Regions from separate parts of the Psychrobacillus sp. AK 1817 genome, predicted to be linked through region 3. Evidence: a T-box and tRNA genes for the amino acid it is inferred to sense, from the RefSeq annotation. Region 3 holds a T-box; the other regions hold tRNA genes.
The links. A T-box is a leader RNA that pairs with one kind of tRNA and senses whether it is charged. The one in region 3 lies ahead of serS (serine--tRNA ligase), so its partner is inferred to be a tRNA-Ser.
Positions count from the first base shown of each region.

Region 1: it encodes a tRNA-Ser, which carries the amino acid that the T-box ahead of serS (serine--tRNA ligase) is inferred to sense. The anticodon was not compared.
Region 2: it encodes a tRNA-Ser, which carries the amino acid that the T-box ahead of serS (serine--tRNA ligase) is inferred to sense. The anticodon was not compared.

Region 1 is NZ_CP031739.1:3,794,957-3,802,108, forward strand. Features, by position in the region: rRNA gene D0S48_RS18945 (23S ribosomal RNA) at 1-1,780, shown strand, start outside; rRNA gene rrf (5S ribosomal RNA) at 1,903-2,018, shown strand; tRNA gene D0S48_RS18955 (tRNA-Val) at 2,057-2,132, shown strand; tRNA gene D0S48_RS18960 (tRNA-Thr) at 2,146-2,221, shown strand; tRNA gene D0S48_RS18965 (tRNA-Lys) at 2,228-2,300, shown strand; tRNA gene D0S48_RS18970 (tRNA-Leu) at 2,324-2,408, shown strand; tRNA gene D0S48_RS18975 (tRNA-Gly) at 2,426-2,500, shown strand; tRNA gene D0S48_RS18980 (tRNA-Leu) at 2,516-2,604, shown strand; tRNA gene D0S48_RS18985 (tRNA-Arg) at 2,621-2,697, shown strand; tRNA gene D0S48_RS18990 (tRNA-Pro) at 2,704-2,780, shown strand; tRNA gene D0S48_RS18995 (tRNA-Ala) at 2,797-2,872, shown strand; tRNA gene D0S48_RS19000 (tRNA-Met) at 2,892-2,965, shown strand; tRNA gene D0S48_RS19005 (tRNA-Ile) at 2,972-3,048, shown strand; tRNA gene D0S48_RS19010 (tRNA-Ser) at 3,061-3,153, shown strand; tRNA gene D0S48_RS19015 (tRNA-Met) at 3,265-3,341, shown strand; tRNA gene D0S48_RS19020 (tRNA-Asp) at 3,345-3,420, shown strand; tRNA gene D0S48_RS19025 (tRNA-Phe) at 3,564-3,639, shown strand; tRNA gene D0S48_RS19030 (tRNA-Gly) at 3,649-3,722, shown strand; tRNA gene D0S48_RS19035 (tRNA-Ile) at 3,729-3,805, shown strand; tRNA gene D0S48_RS19040 (tRNA-Asn) at 3,810-3,884, shown strand; tRNA gene D0S48_RS19045 (tRNA-Ser) at 3,892-3,982, shown strand; tRNA gene D0S48_RS19050 (tRNA-Glu) at 3,990-4,061, shown strand; gene D0S48_RS19055 (1,4-dihydroxy-2-naphthoate polyprenyltransferase) at 4,587-5,498, opposite strand; gene D0S48_RS19060 (isochorismate synthase) at 5,650-7,011, shown strand; gene menD (2-succinyl-5-enolpyruvyl-6-hydroxy-3-cyclohexene-1-carboxylic-acid synthase) at 7,004-7,152, shown strand, end outside.
Region 2 is NZ_CP031739.1:3,434,867-3,442,018, forward strand. Features, by position in the region: rRNA gene D0S48_RS17115 (16S ribosomal RNA) at 106-1,660, shown strand; tRNA gene D0S48_RS17120 (tRNA-Ile) at 1,772-1,848, shown strand; tRNA gene D0S48_RS17125 (tRNA-Ala) at 1,864-1,939, shown strand; rRNA gene D0S48_RS17130 (23S ribosomal RNA) at 2,058-4,985, shown strand; rRNA gene rrf (5S ribosomal RNA) at 5,107-5,222, shown strand; tRNA gene D0S48_RS17140 (tRNA-Asn) at 5,231-5,305, shown strand; tRNA gene D0S48_RS17145 (tRNA-Ser) at 5,312-5,403, shown strand; tRNA gene D0S48_RS17150 (tRNA-Glu) at 5,432-5,506, shown strand; tRNA gene D0S48_RS17155 (tRNA-Val) at 5,529-5,604, shown strand; tRNA gene D0S48_RS17160 (tRNA-Met) at 5,751-5,827, shown strand; tRNA gene D0S48_RS17165 (tRNA-Asp) at 5,831-5,906, shown strand; tRNA gene D0S48_RS17170 (tRNA-Phe) at 6,050-6,125, shown strand; tRNA gene D0S48_RS17175 (tRNA-Thr) at 6,130-6,205, shown strand; tRNA gene D0S48_RS17180 (tRNA-Tyr) at 6,215-6,298, shown strand; tRNA gene D0S48_RS17185 (tRNA-Trp) at 6,308-6,381, shown strand; tRNA gene D0S48_RS17190 (tRNA-His) at 6,407-6,482, shown strand; tRNA gene D0S48_RS17195 (tRNA-His) at 6,518-6,593, shown strand; tRNA gene D0S48_RS17200 (tRNA-Gln) at 6,595-6,666, shown strand; tRNA gene D0S48_RS17205 (tRNA-Gly) at 6,673-6,747, shown strand; tRNA gene D0S48_RS17210 (tRNA-Cys) at 6,754-6,827, shown strand; tRNA gene D0S48_RS17215 (tRNA-Leu) at 6,859-6,940, shown strand.
Region 3 is NZ_CP031739.1:2,453,989-2,461,140, forward strand. Features, by position in the region: gene D0S48_RS12210 (deoxynucleoside kinase) at 1-209, opposite strand, end outside; gene D0S48_RS12215 (deoxynucleoside kinase) at 211-843, opposite strand; gene D0S48_RS12220 (glycosyl hydrolase family 18 protein) at 949-2,085, opposite strand; gene tadA (tRNA adenosine(34) deaminase TadA) at 2,162-2,638, shown strand; gene serS (serine--tRNA ligase) at 2,859-4,133, opposite strand; T-box leader at 4,213-4,427, opposite strand; gene pdxT (pyridoxal 5'-phosphate synthase glutaminase subunit PdxT) at 4,452-5,045, opposite strand; gene pdxS (pyridoxal 5'-phosphate synthase lyase subunit PdxS) at 5,047-5,931, opposite strand; gene D0S48_RS12245 (MocR-like pyridoxine biosynthesis transcription factor PdxR) at 6,040-7,152, shown strand, end outside.

The DNA of each region.
Region 1 (7,152 bases), 1.3 Mb from region 3:
CACTGGTCGAGTGACGCTGCGCCGAAAATGTATCGGGGCTAAACAAATCACCGAAGCTGTGGATTGATACCTTTGGTATCAGTGGTAGGAGAGCGTTCTAAGGGCGTTGAAGTCAGACCGGAAGGACTGGTGGAGCGCTTAGAAGTGAGAATGCCGGTATGAGTAGCGAAAGATGGGTGAGAATCCCATCCACCGTATGACTAAGGTTTCCTGAGGAAGGCTCGTCCGCTCAGGGTTAGTCGGGACCTAAGTCGAGGCCGATAGGCGTAGACGATGGACAACAGGTTGATATTCCTGTACCACCACCCCACCGTTTGAGTGATGGGGGGACGCAGTAGGATAGGGTAAGCGTGCTGTTGGTTATGCACGTCCAAGCAGTGAGGTGTGAGTGTAGGCAAATCCGCACTCTGTAACATTGAGCTGTGATGGCGAGGACTTAGTCCGAAGTTCCTGATTTCACACTGCCAAGAAAAGCCTCTAACGAGGTGGGAGGTGCCCGTACCGCAAACCGACACAGGTAGTCGAGGAGAGAATCCTAAGGTGAGCGAGAGAACTCTCGTTAAGGAACTCGGCAAAATGACCCCGTAACTTCGGGAGAAGGGGTGCTCTTTTGGGTGTATAGCCTAGAAGAGCCGCAGTGAATAGGCCCAGGCGACTGTTTAGCAAAAACACAGGTCTCTGCAAAACCGTAAGGTGAAGTATAGGGGCTGACGCCTGCCCGGTGCTGGAAGGTTAAGAGGAGTGCTTAGCGCAAGCGAAGGTGCGAATTGAAGCCCCAGTAAACGGCGGCCGTAACTATAACGGTCCTAAGGTAGCGAAATTCCTTGTCGGGTAAGTTCCGACCCGCACGAAAGGCGTAACGATCTGGGCACTGTCTCAACGAGAGACTCGGTGAAATTATAGTACCTGTGAAGATGCAGGTTACCCGCGACAGGACGGAAAGACCCCGTGGAGCTTTACTGTAGCTTGATATTGAATTTTGGTGCAACTTGTACAGGATAGGTAGGAGCCTTAGAGCCCGGAGCGCCAGCTTCGGAGGAGGCGTCGGTGGGATACTACCCTGGTTGTATTGAAATTCTAACCCATACCCGTAACCCGGGTAGGAGACAGTGTCAGGCGGGCAGTTTGACTGGGGCGGTCGCCTCCTAAAGTGTAACGGAGGCGCCCAAAGGTTCCCTCAGAATGGTTGGAAATCATTCGAAGAGTGTAAAGGCAGAAGGGAGCTTGACTGCGAGACCTACAAGTCGAGCAGGGTCGAAAGACGGGCTTAGTGATCCGGTGGTTCCGCATGGAAGGGCCATCGCTCAACGGATAAAAGCTACCCCGGGATAACAGGCTTATCTCCCCCAAGAGTCCACATCGACGGGGAGGTTTGGCACCTCGATGTCGGCTCATCGCATCCTGGGGCTGTAGTCGGTCCCAAGGGTTGGGCTGTTCGCCCATTAAAGCGGTACGCGAGCTGGGTTCAGAACGTCGTGAGACAGTTCGGTCCCTATCCGTCGTGGGCGTAGGAAATTTGAGAGGAGCTGTCCTTAGTACGAGAGGACCGGGATGGACACACCGCTGGTGTACCAGTTGTTCTGCCAAGGGCATCGCTGGGTAGCTATGTGTGGACGGGATAAGTGCTGAAAGCATCTAAGCACGAAGCCCCCCTCAAGATGAGATTTCCCATTACGCAAGTAAGTAAGATCCCTCAAAGACGATGAGGTAGATAGGTTCGGGGTGGAAGCGTGGCGACACGTGCAGCTGACGAATACTAATCGATCGAGGACTTAACCAAATTGTTTGTTTCTAAGATGTCAGTTTATTCAGTTTTGAAAGAATAAATTTTTATTAAAAAAACACTTGTAATAATCTACATAGTTGATATAATAGAACTTGTCTTTCAAATAATTATTCAAGTCTAGTGATGATGGCGAAGAGGTCACACCCGTTCCCATACCGAACACGGAAGTTAAGCTCTTCAGCGCCAATGGTAGTTGGGGGTCTCCCCCTGCAAGAGTAGGACGTCGCTGGGCTTGCAATAAAAATACATAGAAATACATTTTAATACCCAGGAGGATTAGCTCAGCTGGGAGAGCATCTGCCTTACAAGCAGAGGGTCGGCGGTTCGAGCCCGTCATCCTCCACCATAACTTTACTCCTGCCGGAGTAGCTCAACTGGTAGAGCAACTGACTTGTAATCAGTAGGTTGAGGGTTCAAGTCCTTTCTCCGGCACCATTTTTTGAGCCATTAGCTCAGTTGGTAGAGCATCTGACTTTTAATCAGAGGGTCGTAGGTTCGAATCCTACATGGCTCATTCACTTTTTGTGATATAAATATGCGGGTGTGGCGGAACTGGCAGACGCACTAGACTTAGGATCTAGCGCCGCAAGGCGTGGGGGTTCGACTCCCTTCACCCGCACCATTTAATTTAATAACCGAGCGGAAGTAGTTCAGTGGTAGAACACCACCTTGCCAAGGTGGGGGTCGCGAGTTCGAACCTCGTCTTCCGCTCCAAAGATTCATCAAAGTGCCGGGGTGGCGGAACTGGCAGACGCACAGGACTTAAAATCCTGCGGTAGGTGACTACCGTACCGGTTCGATTCCGGTCCTCGGCACCACTTTTATGAAACATTAGCGCCCGTAGCTCAATTGGATAGAGCGTCTGACTACGGATCAGAAGGTTGTGGGTTCGACTCCTGCCGGGCGCGCCATATATACGGGAAGTAGCTCAGCTTGGTAGAGCACTTGGTTTGGGACCAAGGGGTCGCAGGTTCGAATCCTGTCTTCCCGACCAGTTAATTAATAAATTTGGGGCCTTAGCTCAGCTGGGAGAGCGCCTGCCTTGCACGCAGGAGGTCAGCGGTTCGATCCCGCTAGGCTCCACCAATTTAAATTTAAATTTCCTGGCGGCGTAGCTCAGCTGGCTAGAGCATTCGGTTCATACCCGAAAGGTCGTGGGTTCGACTCCCTCTGCCGCCATCTTAAGGACCTTTAGCTCAGTTGGTTAGAGCAGACGGCTCATAACCGTCCGGTCGCAGGTTCGAGTCCTGCAAGGTCCACCAACATAATATTTAGGAGGAATACCCAAGTCTGGCTGAAGGGATCGGTCTTGAAAACCGACAGGCGGGTCATACCGCGCGGGGGTTCGAATCCCTCTTCCTCCTCCATCTTATTGTTAGTGGAAAAATATTATACATAACGTCGACGCAAGCGAAGCGTGGAGGACGTAAAACTCACTAAATGCACAGTTGATTTAAATTTCAACACTTTCTTATTGTCGCGGGGTGGAGCAGTTCGGTAGCTCGTCGGGCTCATAACCCGAAGGTCACAGGTTCAAATCCTGTCCCCGCAACCAAATGGTCCCGTGGTGTAGCGGTTAACATGCCTGCCTGTCACGCAGGAGATCGCCGGTTCGATCCCGGTCGGGACCGCCATTTATTTTTCAACAACTTAGAGATTTAGGATAAGCAAGCAAATCTAGGAAGCAATCGAACGAACGAAGGAGCATACTAAAGTATGTGACTTAATGAGTGAGTGAAGCTGACAAAGAGAAGCGCAGCTTAGTGTAAATCGAAGAGGCTCAGTAGCTCAGTCGGTAGAGCAAAGGACTGAAAATCCTTGTGTCGGCGGTTCGATTCCGTCCTGAGCCACCATTTTATCAAGCGGGTGTAGTTTAGTGGTAAAACCTCAGCCTTCCAAGCTGATGATGAGAGTTCGATTCTCTTCACCCGCTCCAATTAATGGGCCTATAGCTCAGCTGGTTAGAGCGCACGCCTGATAAGCGTGAGGTCGATGGTTCGAGTCCATTTAGGCCCACCATTATTCCGAAGTAGCTCAGTGGTAGAGCAATCGGCTGTTAACCGATCGGTCGTAGGTTCGAGTCCTACCTTCGGAGCCATATATATGGGGAAGTACTCAAGTGGCTGAAGAGGCGCCCCTGCTAAGGGTGTAGGTCGGGCAACCGGCGCGAGGGTTCAAATCCCTCCTTCTCCGCCATATATAAGGCCCCTTGGTCAAGCGGTTAAGACACCGCCCTTTCACGGCGGTAACACGGGTTCGAATCCCGTAGGGGTCATAACTTTAAAAAAGACAATCACTTAGGTGGTTGTCTTTTTTGTTTTGAAAAGATAGAGTTGCGCATGTGCTTTTAGAGGATTAATTCTTCCGAGAGTACTTTACCGGTTTGTCCTTTGTACTGTCAATGCTACTTATTAATACGGAGTGAAAGGACCGATTTCATAAAACAATTCCATTTCTAAGTTTTACTTATTGGTATCAAATCATGAGTTATGTATTTATACACTTTCTTCTTTGTTCTTTTGTCCATCTATAATTCCCACTCCTCTATAACCTCATCACACTTTGTTCATTAATATTCACAAGAACATTTCTTAACAGGTTTCTACAAACTGAATTCTGCTTACATTATCCTGCTTCGCTAGGTAACTCTTTTCAAGCCTTAATCATCAAATAAATAGCTAATTCATACTAACCAATTTTAGTGGCTGGCCATGTGTTCCAAATTATAATAAATCATTTTTTCCATTCACATAGCAAAAAATAAAAAAGCCAGGAAGCTTTTAAACTTCCTGACTGACTGTTAAATTATAAAGCCGAGCAATAACCCTATACCTAAAAGAAATACAAAAATCGTGTTGGTGAGTGCAGTATTCTTCATTGCTAATCCAACTTCAAGATGATTTTCTTTTGCTTTAAATAGTTTTATAGCATCTAAAGGTTTCTTAGCACTTAATAGGACTAGTAGTGCCCAAGGGGTGATAATCTGTAGAATTACCAATAGAATGATCCATACATAAGAAACGATGAAAAATAAGGCTAACACATTAATAGCACTTTCTCTACCAATGAGAATGGCCATCGTCTTTCTACCACCTTTTGTATCCTCAACTATATCGCGAATATTATTGGAAAGCATAATAGCAGCAACAAGTAGAGTACTAGGGATGGATAGGAATAAGGCAAAGTTTGGTATTGAACCAACCTGAATGTATGTAGCAATTAATACGATAAACATTCCCATGACAACACCGCTAAATAGTTCACCGAATGGTGTATACGCTATTGGGTAAGGTCCACCAGTATAAAGGTAACCAATAAGCATACAAACAGCTCCAACGATCAATAATAACCAAGACGATTGGGAGCAAATATATATACCTAATATCGCTGCAAGGATATATAATGCTAAGGCTAATTGAAGTACTGTTTTTGGTTTAACCCCATTACGAACAATAGCACCACCGATACCAATTGATTCTTCGCTATCGAGCCCCCTAACAAAGTCATAGTACTCGTTAAACATATTTGTAGCTGCCTGGATAAACAAACATGCAATTAGCATTGCTAAGAATAATAGCCAATCAATATTTACGTAGTAAAGTGCAATCATTGTACCTAAAAATACTGGGGCAAAGGAGGCAGTTAATGTATGTGGTCTTGTCAACTTCCACCATATACGCCAGCCTTTATCAGCTTGTAGTTCCTGTGACATATAAATTTCTCTCCTTTAAAAGACTCAACATCAATTTTAGCATACATTTGTAGCGAAATGTGTGCCGAAACGCGGAGAAAGTTGTATGATAAAGGGTAGAGTAATAAAACAAGAAATTTAACAGCAGGTAATTTATACGGAGGTCATATATATGCCGAACACCACCGGGCAAAATAAAACAACATTACGTTTTTATACGGAAACAATAGAAGTATCTAGAATGTCCGCTCACGCCTTTTTTGAAGCCGGAGAGGATTGCTATAAAGGGAAACGTTTCTTTTGGCAAAACAAAGAGAAAACCTTCACACTGGTTGGACTTGGACATGCTTATGTACTGGCTAATGATTTAGAAAAAAATAGATATCAGGATATAGCACAAAAATGGGAAGAGTTGTGTGCATGCTCTTTAATAGAAAAAGCGGACGTATCTCCAATCCTATTTGGTGGATTCTCATTCGATCCTGCCAACAAGATATCCTCGGAGTGGAATAGCTTTCCTTCCAGTTTTTTTGCTGTGGCTACATTCCAATTAGTCATTCGAGATGACCAGGCGTTTGTGAGCATCCATCTTATTACGGAAGAGCAAGACAGCTCGGCGGCTTTTGAACACTTGAGAATAGAAAGAGATACATTAATTCATACAGCTCAAGTAAAAGAGCTAAAAGTCCATGAAAAGCCACAGCTTCTTCAAAGAGAAGATAGATTAAAGGATGAATACTTATCTGCGGTTGAAGCCGTTACAAACCGTATTCGCAATAAGGAAGTAAATAAGGTGGTCATTGGACGCTCCTTGAAATTGACCTTTGAGAATAGTTTTTCATCTTCTACAGCTATTTATAATGCATCTATGGAACAACCAGAGAGTTATTTGTTTGGCTTAGAAAAAGAAGACAAAATTTTCTTTGGAGCAACACCCGAGAGATTAGTAAAGCTAGAAAAAGGCAAGGTTGAATCTGCAGGGTTAGCTGGATCGGTTCGTAGAGGTACAAATCTAGAGGAAGACAAAAAGCTAGGGGATGCGCTATTAGCGGACAATAAAAACTTAATGGAGCATCAGTACGTAGTTAGTATGATCCGAAAAGTATTTGATCAATATTGTGAACAGGTTAAAATTCCATCTAGACCAAAGCTAATGAAAATAAGAGATATTCAGCATTTGTTTACCCCTATTGAAGGAAAAATTAAAGGAAGCTCTTCTCTTTTCGAATTTGTAGAGGCAATGCACCCAACCCCAGCACTTGGGGGAGAACCTAGACAAGAGGCAATTGAAATTATTAGAGAATCTGAGCAAATGAACCGTGGCTATTACGCAGCACCAATCGGCTGGGTCAATGCCGAGGGAGAGGGAGAGTTTGCCGTAGGAATCCGCTCAGCACTTATAGAGAACCAATACGCTTATCTATATGCCGGAGGCGGACTAGTTTCAGAATCCACTTCGTTAGAAGAGTTTGAAGAAACACGAGTAAAATTCCGACCAATGCTTCGCACACTTGGAGGAAATATGAATGACTAATACAAGCTTTTTGACATCTTATGTAAATCAATTTGTGGAAACAATTAAAAAGGCGGGCATTGAAGATGTTGTTTTATGTCCAGGATCTAGATCTACTCCCTTAGCTTATGGGTTTGCCAAAACAAAAGGATTTAACTTCTA
Region 2 (7,152 bases), 980 kb from region 3:
GCAGTGCTAAGAAGCGAGTGAGCGAGAAAAGGAGCGTACTAACGTACGTGACTGACCGAGTAAGCGAAGCTGACAACGCAATGCGCTGTGTATCGCCAGCCAGCTATTATGGAGAGTTTGATCCTGGCTCAGGACGAACGCTGGCGGCGTGCCTAATACATGCAAGTCGAGCGAATGATGAAGAAGCTTGCTTCTTCTGATTTAGCGGCGGACGGGTGAGTAACACGTGGGCAACCTGCCCTGTAGATTGGGATAACTCCGGGAAACCGGGGCTAATACCGAATAATCCATTTCCTCACATGGGGGAATGTTAAAAGACGGCATCTCGCTGTCACTACAGGATGGGCCCGCGGCGCATTAGCTAGTTGGTGAGGTAACGGCTCACCAAGGCGACGATGCGTAGCCGACCTGAGAGGGTGATCGGCCACACTGGGACTGAGACACGGCCCAGACTCCTACGGGAGGCAGCAGTAGGGAATCTTCCACAATGGACGAAAGTCTGATGGAGCAACGCCGCGTGAGTGAAGAAGGTTTTCGGATCGTAAAACTCTGTTGTGAGGGAAGAACAAGTACGAGAGTAACTGCTCGTACCTTGACGGTACCTCATTAGAAAGCCACGGCTAACTACGTGCCAGCAGCCGCGGTAATACGTAGGTGGCAAGCGTTGTCCGGAATTATTGGGCGTAAAGCGCGCGCAGGCGGTCCTTTAAGTCTGATGTGAAAGCCCACGGCTCAACCGTGGAGGGTCATTGGAAACTGGGGGACTTGAGTGCAGAAGAGGAAAGCGGAATTCCAAGTGTAGCGGTGAAATGCGTAGAGATTTGGAGGAACACCAGTGGCGAAGGCGGCTTTCTGGTCTGTAACTGACGCTGAGGCGCGAAAGCGTGGGGAGCAAACAGGATTAGATACCCTGGTAGTCCACGCCGTAAACGATGAGTGCTAAGTGTTAGGGGGTTTCCGCCCCTTAGTGCTGCAGCTAACGCATTAAGCACTCCGCCTGGGGAGTACGGTCGCAAGACTGAAACTCAAAGGAATTGACGGGGGCCCGCACAAGCGGTGGAGCATGTGGTTTAATTCGAAGCAACGCGAAGAACCTTACCAGGTCTTGACATCCCGCTGATCGGCCTAGAGATAGGCTTTTCCCTTCGGGGACAGCGGTGACAGGTGGTGCATGGTTGTCGTCAGCTCGTGTCGTGAGATGTTGGGTTAAGTCCCGCAACGAGCGCAACCCTTGATCTTAGTTGCCAGCATTCAGTTGGGCACTCTAAGGTGACTGCCGGTGATAAACCGGAGGAAGGTGGGGATGACGTCAAATCATCATGCCCCTTATGACCTGGGCTACACACGTGCTACAATGGACGGTACAGAGGGTCGCAACCCCGCGAGGGTGAGCTAATCCCATAAAACCGTTCTCAGTTCGGATTGTAGGCTGCAACTCGCCTACATGAAGCCGGAATCGCTAGTAATCGTGGATCAGCATGCCACGGTGAATACGTTCCCGGGCCTTGTACACACCGCCCGTCACACCACGAGAGTTTGTAACACCCGAAGTCGGTGGGGTAACCCTTTTGGGAGCCAGCCGCCGAAGGTGGGACAGATGATTGGGGTGAAGTCGTAACAAGGTAGCCGTATCGGAAGGTGCGGCTGGATCACCTCCTTTCTAAGGATATATTCGGAATACAGATTTTTATCTGTATCTTAACGTTTTGCAGTTCAGTTTTGAATGTTCATATTTATATTAACATTTTTAATAGATATGGAAATTCAAAGAGGGCCTATAGCTCAGCTGGTTAGAGCGCACGCCTGATAAGCGTGAGGTCGATGGTTCGAGTCCATTTAGGCCCACCATACCTTTTTAATTTCGGGGCCTTAGCTCAGCTGGGAGAGCGCCTGCCTTGCACGCAGGAGGTCAGCGGTTCGATCCCGCTAGGCTCCACCATTAAAAATATAATTGTTCTTTGAAAACTGGATAAAACGACATCAAAAAAAGAAACAAACGCAAGATATTCAAATTGTGATCACTTACGTGATTGCAAGTGTAGTACTTTTAACTTTTAGGTTAAGTTAATAAGGGCGCACGGTGGATGCCTTGGCACTAGGAGTCGACGAAGGACGGCACTAACACCGATATGCTTCGGGGAGCTGTAAGTGAGCTTCGATCCGGAGATTTCCGAATGGGGAAACCCACTGCCCGTAATGGGGCAGTACATTTGCGTGAATACATAGCGCATCTGAGACACACCCAGGGAACTGAAACATCTAAGTACCTGGAGGAAGAGAAAGAAAATTCGATTCCCTGAGTAGCGGCGAGCGAAACGGGAAGAGCCCAAACCAAGAGGCTTGCCTCTTGGGGTTGTAGGACACTCTGTACGGAGTTACAAAAGAATGAGTTAGATGAAGCGACCTGGAAAGGTCCGCAGGATAGGGTAAAAGCCCCGTAGTCCAAAATTCATTCCCTCCAGAGTGTATCCTGAGTACGGCGGAACACGTGAAATTCCGTCGGAATCCGGGAGGACCATCTCCCAAGGCTAAATACTACCTAGTGACCGATAGTGAACCAGTACCGTGAGGGAAAGGTGAAAAGCACCCCGGAAGGGGAGTGAAATAGACCCTGAAACCGTGTGCCTACAAATAGTCAAAGCCCGTTAACGGGTGATGGCGTGCCTTTTGTAGAATGAACCGGCGAGTTACGATTACATGCGAGGTTAAGTTGAGAAGACGGAGCCGCAGCGAAAGCGAGTCTGAATAGGGCGAATGAGTATGTGGTCGTAGACCCGAAACCAGGTGATCTACCCATGTCCAGGATGAAGGTAAGGTAACACTTACTGGAGGTCCGAACCCACGCACGTTGAAAAGTGCGGGGATGAGGTGTGGGTAGCGGAGAAATTCCAATCGAACCTGGAGATAGCTGGTTCTCTCCGAAATAGCTTTAGGGCTAGCCTCAAACGTTAGAATCTTGGAGGTAGAGCACTGTTTGGACTAGGGGCCCATCCCGGGTTACCGAATTCAGACAAACTCCGAATGCCAATGATTTATGTTTGGGAGTCAGACTGCGAGTGATAAGATCCGTAGTCAAGAGGGAAACAGCCCAGACCACCAGCTAAGGTCCCAAAGTATTTGTTAAGTGGAAAAGGATGTGGCGTTGCTTAGACAACCAGGATGTTGGCTTAGAAGCAGCCATCATTTAAAGAGTGCGTAATAGCTCACTGGTCGAGTGACGCTGCGCCGAAAATGTATCGGGGCTAAACAAATCACCGAAGCTGTGGATTGATACCTTTGGTATCAGTGGTAGGAGAGCGTTCTAAGGGCGTTGAAGTCAGACCGGAAGGACTGGTGGAGCGCTTAGAAGTGAGAATGCCGGTATGAGTAGCGAAAGATGGGTGAGAATCCCATCCACCGTATGACTAAGGTTTCCTGAGGAAGGCTCGTCCGCTCAGGGTTAGTCGGGACCTAAGTCGAGGCCGATAGGCGTAGACGATGGACAACAGGTTGATATTCCTGTACCACCACCCCACCGTTTGAGTGATGGGGGGACGCAGTAGGATAGGGTAAGCGTGCTGTTGGTTATGCACGTCCAAGCAGTGAGGTGTGAGTGTAGGCAAATCCGCACTCTGTAACATTGAGCTGTGATGGCGAGGACTTAGTCCGAAGTTCCTGATTTCACACTGCCAAGAAAAGCCTCTAACGAGGTGGGAGGTGCCCGTACCGCAAACCGACACAGGTAGTCGAGGAGAGAATCCTAAGGTGAGCGAGAGAACTCTCGTTAAGGAACTCGGCAAAATGACCCCGTAACTTCGGGAGAAGGGGTGCTCTTTTGGGTGTATAGCCTAGAAGAGCCGCAGTGAATAGGCCCAGGCGACTGTTTAGCAAAAACACAGGTCTCTGCAAAACCGTAAGGTGAAGTATAGGGGCTGACGCCTGCCCGGTGCTGGAAGGTTAAGAGGAGTGCTTAGCGCAAGCGAAGGTGCGAATTGAAGCCCCAGTAAACGGCGGCCGTAACTATAACGGTCCTAAGGTAGCGAAATTCCTTGTCGGGTAAGTTCCGACCCGCACGAAAGGCGTAACGATCTGGGCACTGTCTCAACGAGAGACTCGGTGAAATTATAGTACCTGTGAAGATGCAGGTTACCCGCGACAGGACGGAAAGACCCCGTGGAGCTTTACTGTAGCTTGATATTGAATTTTGGTGCAACTTGTACAGGATAGGTAGGAGCCTTAGAGCCCGGAGCGCCAGCTTCGGAGGAGGCGTCGGTGGGATACTACCCTGGTTGTATTGAAATTCTAACCCATACCCGTAACCCGGGTAGGAGACAGTGTCAGGCGGGCAGTTTGACTGGGGCGGTCGCCTCCTAAAGTGTAACGGAGGCGCCCAAAGGTTCCCTCAGAATGGTTGGAAATCATTCGAAGAGTGTAAAGGCAGAAGGGAGCTTGACTGCGAGACCTACAAGTCGAGCAGGGTCGAAAGACGGGCTTAGTGATCCGGTGGTTCCGCATGGAAGGGCCATCGCTCAACGGATAAAAGCTACCCCGGGGATAACAGGCTTATCTCCCCCAAGAGTCCACATCGACGGGGAGGTTTGGCACCTCGATGTCGGCTCATCGCATCCTGGGGCTGTAGTCGGTCCCAAGGGTTGGGCTGTTCGCCCATTAAAGCGGTACGCGAGCTGGGTTCAGAACGTCGTGAGACAGTTCGGTCCCTATCCGTCGTGGGCGTAGGAAATTTGAGAGGAGCTGTCCTTAGTACGAGAGGACCGGGATGGACACACCGCTGGTGTACCAGTTGTTCTGCCAAGGGCATCGCTGGGTAGCTATGTGTGGACGGGATAAGTGCTGAAAGCATCTAAGCACGAAGCCCCCCTCAAGATGAGATTTCCCATTACGCAAGTAAGTAAGATCCCTCAAAGACGATGAGGTAGATAGGTTCGGGGTGGAAGCGTGGCGACACGTGCAGCTGACGAATACTAATCGATCGAGGACTTAACCAAATTGTTTGTTTCTAAGATGTCAGTTTATTCAGTTTTGAAAGAATAAATTTTTATTAAAATAACACTTGTAATAATCTACAGACTTGTTATAATAGAAAATGTCTTTCAGTAATTATTCAAGTCTAGTGATGATGGCGAAGAGGTCACACCCGTTCCCATACCGAACACGGAAGTTAAGCTCTTCAGCGCCGATGGTAGTTGGGGGTCTCCCCCTGCAAGAGTAGGACGTCGCTAGGCGATATTATTCCGAAGTAGCTCAGTGGTAGAGCAATCGGCTGTTAACCGATCGGTCGTAGGTTCGAGTCCTACCTTCGGAGCCATTTCTAGGAGAGCTGTCCGAGTGGCCGAAGGAGCACGATTGGAAATCGTGTAGACGGGTAACACTGTCTCAAGGGTTCAAATCCCTTGCTCTCCGCCAGATAGATTTCTTCTTTACATAATATAATGGCCCCTTGGTCAAGCGGTTAAGACACCGCCCTTTCACGGCGGTAACACGGGTTCGAATCCCGTAGGGGTCACCATTTAAATTAAAACCAGCACTATGGAGGATTAGCTCAGCTGGGAGAGCATCTGCCTTACAAGCAGAGGGTCGGCGGTTCGAGCCCGTCATCCTCCACCATTATAAATTTTCAACACTTATTATTGTCGCGGGGTGGAGCAAATCGTTTCACGAAGAAAGCGATTAACGTCGACGCAAGCGTAGCGTGGAAGACGTAAAATTCACTAATTGCGTAGTTGATTTAAATTTCAACACTTTCTTATTGTCGCGGGGTGGAGCAGTTCGGTAGCTCGTCGGGCTCATAACCCGAAGGTCACAGGTTCAAATCCTGTCCCCGCAACCAAATGGTCCCGTGGTGTAGCGGTTAACATGCCTGCCTGTCACGCAGGAGATCGCCGGTTCGATCCCGGTCGGGACCGCCATTTATTATTCAACAACATAGAGATTTAGGATAAGCAAGCAAATCGAGGAAGCAATCGAACGAAAGAAGGAGCGTACTAAAGTACGTGACTGAATGAGTGAGTGAAGCTGACAAAGAGTAGCGCAGCTTAGCGTAAATCGAAGAGGCTCAGTAGCTCAGTCGGTAGAGCAAAGGACTGAAAATCCTTGTGTCGGCGGTTCGATTCCGTCCTGAGCCACCATTATGCCGGAATAGCTCAATTGGTAGAGCAACTGACTTGTAATCAGTAGGTTGGGGGTTCAAGTCCTCTTTCCGGCACCACTCACCAGTGGAGGGGTAGCGAAGTGGCTAAACGCGGCGGACTGTAAATCCGCTCCTTAGGGTTCGGCGGTTCGAATCCGTCCCCCTCCACCAGTTTTTAATAGGGGCATAGTTTAACGGTAGAATAGAGGTCTCCAAAACCTTTGATGTGGGTTCGATTCCTACTGCCCCTGCCAAATAATAAGTTAACTTTGAATAATGGCGGTTGTGGCGAAGTGGTTAACGCACCGGATTGTGATTCCGGCATTCGTGGGTTCAATTCCCATCAGTCGCCCCATATTCCTTTTAGTTAGCTCTTTTTTTTATTCTGTGGCGGTCGTGGCGAAGTGGTTAACGCACCGGATTGTGATTCCGGCATTCGTGGGTTCAATTCCCATCGGTCGCCCCATTGGGGTATAGCCAAGCGGTAAGGCAACGGATTTTGATTCCGTCATGCCCTGGTTCGAATCCAGGTACCCCAGTTTTTTGCGGAAGTAGTTCAGTGGTAGAACACCACCTTGCCAAGGTGGGGGTCGCGAGTTCGAACCTCGTCTTCCGCTCCAAATTAAGGCGGCATAGCCAAGTGGTAAGGCACAGGTCTGCAACACCTTTATCACCGGTTCAAATCCGGTTGCCGCCTCCAATTTTTAAAAAGTATTTACTGCCTTCATTATGCCGGTGTGGCGGAATTGGCAGACGCGCGGGACTCAAAATCCCGTATCTTCGGATGTGTCGGTTCGACCCCGACCACCGGTATCTATTATGAAATATCACTTACAATTTGATATTTTGACTAAAGCTTATGAATGCTGTTACCGCAGCTTTTGTAAGCTTTTTTTATATTCTCATTCATGATTATTTTTTAATAGTTTCCATTGATTTTAATTTTTTTACTTATGTTTTACACAGACGTCATAAGCTTTCTCATCTTCTATCCTCAGTTCTTTTATTTCATTAGAATAATCCCT
Region 3 (7,152 bases):
AGGAAATAGATTTGTAAATGAAAGCTCCATTTAGAGAAATCCTCATAGAAACGATCTAAATAAGGGTTAGTGTCTACTTTTTCAAAAGAGGTTTTAAAGTGTAGTGCTTCAGCAAGCATCTTAGTCATAGTAGATTTACCTACTCCTACAGTTCCTGCTATTGTTATTACAGCATTGGAAGGTATGCCATACTTTTCTCTTAAATTCATGTTATAAACTCCTTCTATGTAGTGTTTCATCTACTTTTTCTAAAATTATCTGTAAATCTTGGTTATTTTGAACAAAGTCCATTTCATCTCCATTGAAGCGGATAACCGGTATTTCTGGATGCTTTAATTCAAAATCATCTATAAACATTCGGTAATCGGAAGAAAGCTGCTCCAGATAGGTTGTACTAATTTTCTTTTCAAACTCTCTCCCACGCAAATCAATACGGTCTACTAACACATCTATGCTAGCATCCAGATAAATAACTAAATTAGGAACTGGCATATCCTTCGTTAAAATATGATAAATTGCCTCATATTTTTCATATTCCTCCTTACTTAGGGAGCGTTTAGCAAAGATAAGATTTTTAAAAATATGATAATCCGCTACAACAGCGGTGTCTTTCGATAAGTATTTTTTTTCAATATCGCTTAATTGCTTATAGCGATTGCATAGAAAGAACATCTCTGTTTGAAAGCTCCACTCTGCTATATCTTCATAGAATTTATTTAAAAAGGGGTTTTCATCCACGATCTCTTTTAACAATTCAAATTGATAAGTATTACCAATTGCTTTAGCCAGTGAGGTCTTACCAACACCTATTGGACCCTCTACCGTTATAAATGGAATAGACATATCTCTAACCTCACTCTAAATTTTCAAGTCGTACCCTCTATTTTAGCATAGGGATATAACGAAAAATAGAGGATATTTGTCTTTCCAGAGAAAGACAAATATCCCCTATTTTTTCTTAATACGAAATGTAGCATTTAGAAGATACCAGTTTTGAGGGAAGTCAAAGCCACTATGCCAATAGGAAATCCCCAATAAATTTAATTCCTTTAACAGATTAAATTTTGCTTGAATAGATCTTGCATCCTCGAACCACACTTCATGCTCTTTCCCGTCTCTCCAGTAATTAAAAAACGGTGCCTGTGCCTCTTCATCATATTCAATAGCAGCATTTCGATCTCTGGCTAATTGAATAGCCTGCTGTGGACTTATCGCCCTAGCAAAAGGATTACCTGGTTTATAAGGCAAAGTCCAATCATAGCCATATAAATTTTGACCCATCATTACCTTTTGAGAAGGTATCTCTGTAATTGCATATTCTAATACATCTCTTACAGGACCTATTGGAGAAACTGCCATTGGAGGGCCACCGCTATACCCCCACTCATAGGTCATAATAACAACAAAATCTAAAACCTCGCCAAGGGCTTTATAGTCATGTCCCTCATACCATTTACCAGGTTGATTGGCACTAGTTTTCGGAGCAAGGCTAGCAGAAAAAATAAAACTAGGGGCAAACTCACGGAATTCTTTTAAGAATTGTACATACTTCTCACGATCATTGGGATTTATATATTCAAAATCAGTGTGTAGATGATTTGTACCCCTTTTATTTGCCTCCTTCACGGATTCTTCAAATACCTTTTGTTTAACTTCTTCATTTGTAAAAATTGTATTGGCAAGCGTGTCACTAAATGCTCCTTCTTCAATGTTGGTCAATACAATAACCGTCTCAACATTGTTTTCTTCTGCTATCTCCGACAAGCTTCCCCAATTCATTGGAGTTAACGATCCGTCTCTTTTAACGTCAAAAGCAAAGGGCATCATATAAGTTAGTTCTGCAGCTACATTTCTTACTTTTTCAATCACTGTTTCCGAGGGGACATCGGTATACCATTCAACATATAAATTAGATTCAATAGAGGGTCTGTTTGGATCTGGCGTGGAGGGTAGAACAATCGCCTGACCTACAACCAATACATCTTGATCCGGTAAACCATTAATAGAGGCAAGAGTAGCCGCACTCGTTCCAAAACGCTTGGCAATAGAGTATAAACTATCACCAGTTTTCACTACATAATTCATACCATCACTCCTTCAAACTAAATTATGCAAGGGACATACAAAACATGCTAAAATACGCGTAAGGAGTTGACTCCAAATGGACGAGTATTATATGAATTTAGCAATTGAAGAAGCAAAGAAAGCAGCTACAATAGGAGAAGTCCCTATAGGTGCGATTATCGTACATAAAAATGAGGTAATTGCGAGAGGTTACAATTTACGAGAGACAACACAGAATGCGACAACCCATGCTGAGCTACTGGCTATTCAAGAAGCTTGTGCCAAAATCGGGAGTTGGAGACTAGAGGAAACTACTCTTTATGTAACTCTAGAACCTTGTCCTATGTGTGCAGGAGCAATATTGCAATCGCGTATCCCACGAGTCGTTTATGGTGCTCGAGACCTTAAAGCGGGTTGTGTAGACTCATTATATACGCTATTAAATGACAATAGATTTAACCATGTCTGTGAGGTAACAGAGGGAGTTCTTGCAGAGACTTGCGGTAATTTACTAACCACTTTTTTTCGAGAGCTACGAATGAAAAAAAAGAACCAAAAACGCCAGGAGCTCTGAGCATTTTTGGTTCTAAACAGAAGTTTTTTAAATTGTTTGCCTCGCTTTCCCCATTTGCTTGTCGGAGCAAACATAGGCGCTTGCGCTTTTCTTTTTGTCTAGCTCCACCGCCTTGCCCCTCGAGGTCAAATGGGATAAAGCTGTGGGGGCTGAGGAACTGCCTCCTCGCTTTCCCCATTTGCTTGTCGGGGCAGACATAGGCGCTTGCGCTTTTCTTAGTTTATTGGATAACTTTTTTGCCACCCATGTAAGGTTGTAGTACCTCTGGGATTTTAACAGAACCATCTGGTTGCTGATAATTTTCTAGGATAGCGGCAACTGTGCGCCCAATTGCTAGTCCACTTCCGTTTAATGTGTGTACAAACTCTGGTTTAGCGCCCGGTTCTCTTCTAAAACGGATTCCTGCACGACGAGCTTGGAAGTCTTCAAAGTTACTGCAAGAAGAAATCTCTTTATACTCCCCATAGCTTGGTAACCATACTTCAATATCATATTTTTTAGCAGCAGTGAAACCAAGGTCGGCAGTGCACATACGTAGCACTCGATATGGAAGACCCAAAAGTTGTAGCACTTTTTCTGCATGTCCTGTTAGAAGCTCCAACTGTTCGTAAGAATCCGCTGGTTTTACAAAACGTACAAGCTCTACTTTATTGAATTGATGCTGACGGATTAGTCCGCGTGTATCTCTACCTGCAGAACCGGCCTCCGAACGGAAACAAGCACTAAATGCAGTAAACGCTTGTGGAAGTTCTGCTCCATCTAAAATCTCATCGCGGTAGAAGTTGGTTACTGGAACCTCAGCAGTTGGGATTAAGAAATAATCCTCCTCGTTAACTAGGAAAGCATCCTCTTCAAACTTTGGAAGCTGACCAGTGCCCGTTAAACTCATACGGTTCGCCATATAAGGTGGAAGCATTTCCTCGTAGCCATGCTCTTCTGAATGAAGATCCATCATGAAATTCCATAGCGCGCGCTCTAATCTTGCCCCTAGACCACGGTAAAATGCAAAACGGCTTCCAGTTACTTTTGCAGCACGCTCAAAATCCACTATTTTTAAATCTGTGGCGATATCCCAGTGAGCTTTTGTATCAAAATCAAATGAAGGGACATCTCCCCACTTACGGATTTCCACATTATCATCCTCGGAGTCACCAACCGGAACGTCATCATGCGGAATATTTGGAATACGCATCATCATGTAGTCAAACTTTTCTTCTACTTGACGTAGCTCTTCATCCAACGCTTTAATCTCATCGCCAACCTCACGCATACGCACAATTAAATCATCAGCATTCTCTTTGTTTCGTTTCATTTGAGAGATTTTTTGAGAAACCTCGTTTCTTTCTGCCTTTAATACTTCTGTTTTTGCTATTAATTCTCTACGCTTTTGGTCTAAAGGAAGAAATTGATCGAACTCAGAGATATCTTCTCCACGCTTCGCAAGTTTAGCTTTCACTTCTTCATAATTATCACGTACAAATTTTACATCTAACATATGAATTCCTCCTCTTAATATTTCGACAATTTTAACCAACCATTAATTAAATAACGACAAAAAAGCCCCCATCCCTAAAAAAAGGGACGAGAGCTACCCGCGTTGCCACCCTGATTGAACTGACACATGATCAGATCCACTTGTCTAATAACGGCTTTTCAACCGGCCACAGCTTACCTATTTTTCAGCTGCGCAACTCAAAGGACGGATTCACAAGGGTCTTTATCAGCTTCCACCAACCGCTGACTCTCTAAAAAAAACTTACTTGTTACTACTTCCTATCATCGTTTTTTAATTCATGAAATTAATCATACTTTACTATAGGTTGACCTGTTTGGCAAGTGATTCCTGAACCATTTGTATAAAATAGGCAGTTATACGATGATCGTTCGTTAATTCAGGATGGAAGGAACATCCTAATATATTGTCCTGTCTAGCCATTACAATTCTATTTTCATGAGTTGCAAGTATTTCTACGCTTTTCCCTACATCCACAATATGGGGAGCTCTTATAAAAACAGCAGGAAAGTCAGCTGCTACTCCTTGGATTTCTAAAATAGTTTCAAAGCTATTCACTTGACGGCCAAAGGAATTTCTTTCGACAGTAGCTTCTAATACACCAATATGATGGGAATCCTGATTATGGATATTCCTTGCCAATAATATAAGGCCCGCACATGTACCGAACATTGGCTTGCCTGATTCTGCAAATTGTTTTAAAGGAATTAGCAAATCAAAGCGATCTATAAGCTTGCGCATTGTCGTACTTTCGCCACCTGGAAAGATTAAACCATCTATATTTTGAAGATCACTTTTTGTTTTGACCAATACTGCCTCTACGCCGCATTCTTCTACCGAACGAATATGTTCCATGACAGCTCCTTGAAGAGCCATTACTCCAATTTTCACTATCTTACCAACCTCGATCTTGCATACGTTCTGCATCTGTTAATCGAGAGATTTCAATTCCCTTCATAGGGATTCCTAAATCCTTTGAAATATCCACTAAAAATTTATAATCGCGATAATGAGTAGTTGCTTCCACAATAGCACGGGCAAATTTCTCTGGACTATCAGATTTGAATATTCCAGATCCGACAAACACTCCATCTGCTCCAAGTTCCATCATAAGCGCAGCATCTGCTGGAGTAGCAACTCCTCCCGCTGCGAAGTTTACTACTGGTAATTTTCCTTTTTGTTTGATTTGCAATAAAATCTCATATGGCGCTCCTAATTTTTTTGCTTCTGTCATTAGTTCATCCTCGTTCATATGCACAATTTTTCTAACCTGTGCATTAACCTTTCGTAAATGGCGAACTGCTTCTACAATGTTACCTGTCCCTGGTTCGCCTTTCGTCCGAAGCATTGATGCCCCTTCACCTATACGTCGAGCTGCCTCTCCCAAATCCTTACACCCACAAACAAATGGCACTGTGAACTCACTTTTACGCAAATGAAATTCTTCATCGGCTGGTGTCAGCACCTCTGATTCGTCAATATAGTCCACACCCATTGCCTCTAAAATTCTTGCCTCCGTTATATGTCCAATGCGAGCTTTTGCCATGACTGGTATCGTTACAGCACCCATTACTTCTTCCATTATGCGTGGATCGGCCATGCGAGCAACTCCCCCTGCTGCACGGATATCAGAGGGTACACGTTCTAATGCCATTACAGCCACAGCACCGGCTGCCTCCGCAATTCGTGCTTGCTCTGCGTTAATAACATCCATTATAACTCCACCTTTTTGCATCTCTGCCATACCTCTTTTTACTATCTCAGTACCTGTCATATGTATTTTCATCTTGAATACCTCCTAACTGTTATAAAATTTAGTATAATGATATATGACCATATGAAAAGCGCCAAAAACACTAAAATGAAAGTGGTCAGATTGGATGATACTATGGATTTCCTCATGTTTCCTTTAGAAAAAAATTCAAACAGCCCATTATATGAACAACTATATAAATTTATAAAAGATGCCATAGTACAAGGCAATATTAAGGAAGGAGATAAGCTTCCCTCTAAAAGAAAGCTTGCTGACTATCTTGATCTTAGCCAAACTACAATTGAGCTTTCTTATAGTCAGCTGCTAGCAGAAGGTTACATAAATTCAGAACCTAGAAGGGGATATTTTGTTCAAAATATTGAGGAGCTTGCTTTGATCGAAATAGAAGATTCTCAAATTGTTAAAGAAGAAAAAACTCCATCCTACCATTTGGATTTTTCTCCGGGAAGGATAGATGAGGATTCCTTTCCTTTTACACTGTGGAGAAAATATGCAAGGGATTTGGTTCATGAAGAAAATAAAGAGCTTCTTCAGCTTGGACATCCTCAGGGAGACTATATACTAAGACAGCAAATATCTTCATACCTTTATCAATCTCGTGGTGTAAAAAGTACACCCGAACAAATTATTTTAGGCTCAGGAACAGAACAGATTATGCCACTACTCATACGCCTCCTTGGAAATGAGGCAGTCTATGGCTATGAAAACCCTGGTTATCCACTCTCTCATCATCTTTTTTTAGAGCATGAGGAAAAATCGGTGCCTGTCCGGGTAGATGATGAGGGATTAGTCGTTCAGGAGTTAGAAAACACTAATGCAACTGTTATGTATGTCACTCCGTCTCATCAATTTCCCACTGGTTCTGTTATGTCAGCTTCACGAAGAAGTCAGCTGCTAGCCTGGGCTTATCAACATGAGAAACGTTATATTATTGAAGATGATTATGACAGTGAATTCAGATATACTGGTAAACCAATTCCTTCTTTACAAGGAATGGACCAAAACGACCGTGTAATTTATTTAAGCACGTTTTCTAAGTCTCTGATGCCTTCCTTAAGGATCGCCTATGCGGTACTTCCAAAACCACTTATAAAGCAATACAAGGCGAAATATTACTATTATTCAGCTACTGTCCCACGAATGGACCAATATATACTTGCAAAGTTTATGGAGGACGGTCACTTCGGGAAGCATCTAAATAAAATGAGAAAAATTTATAAAAGAAAG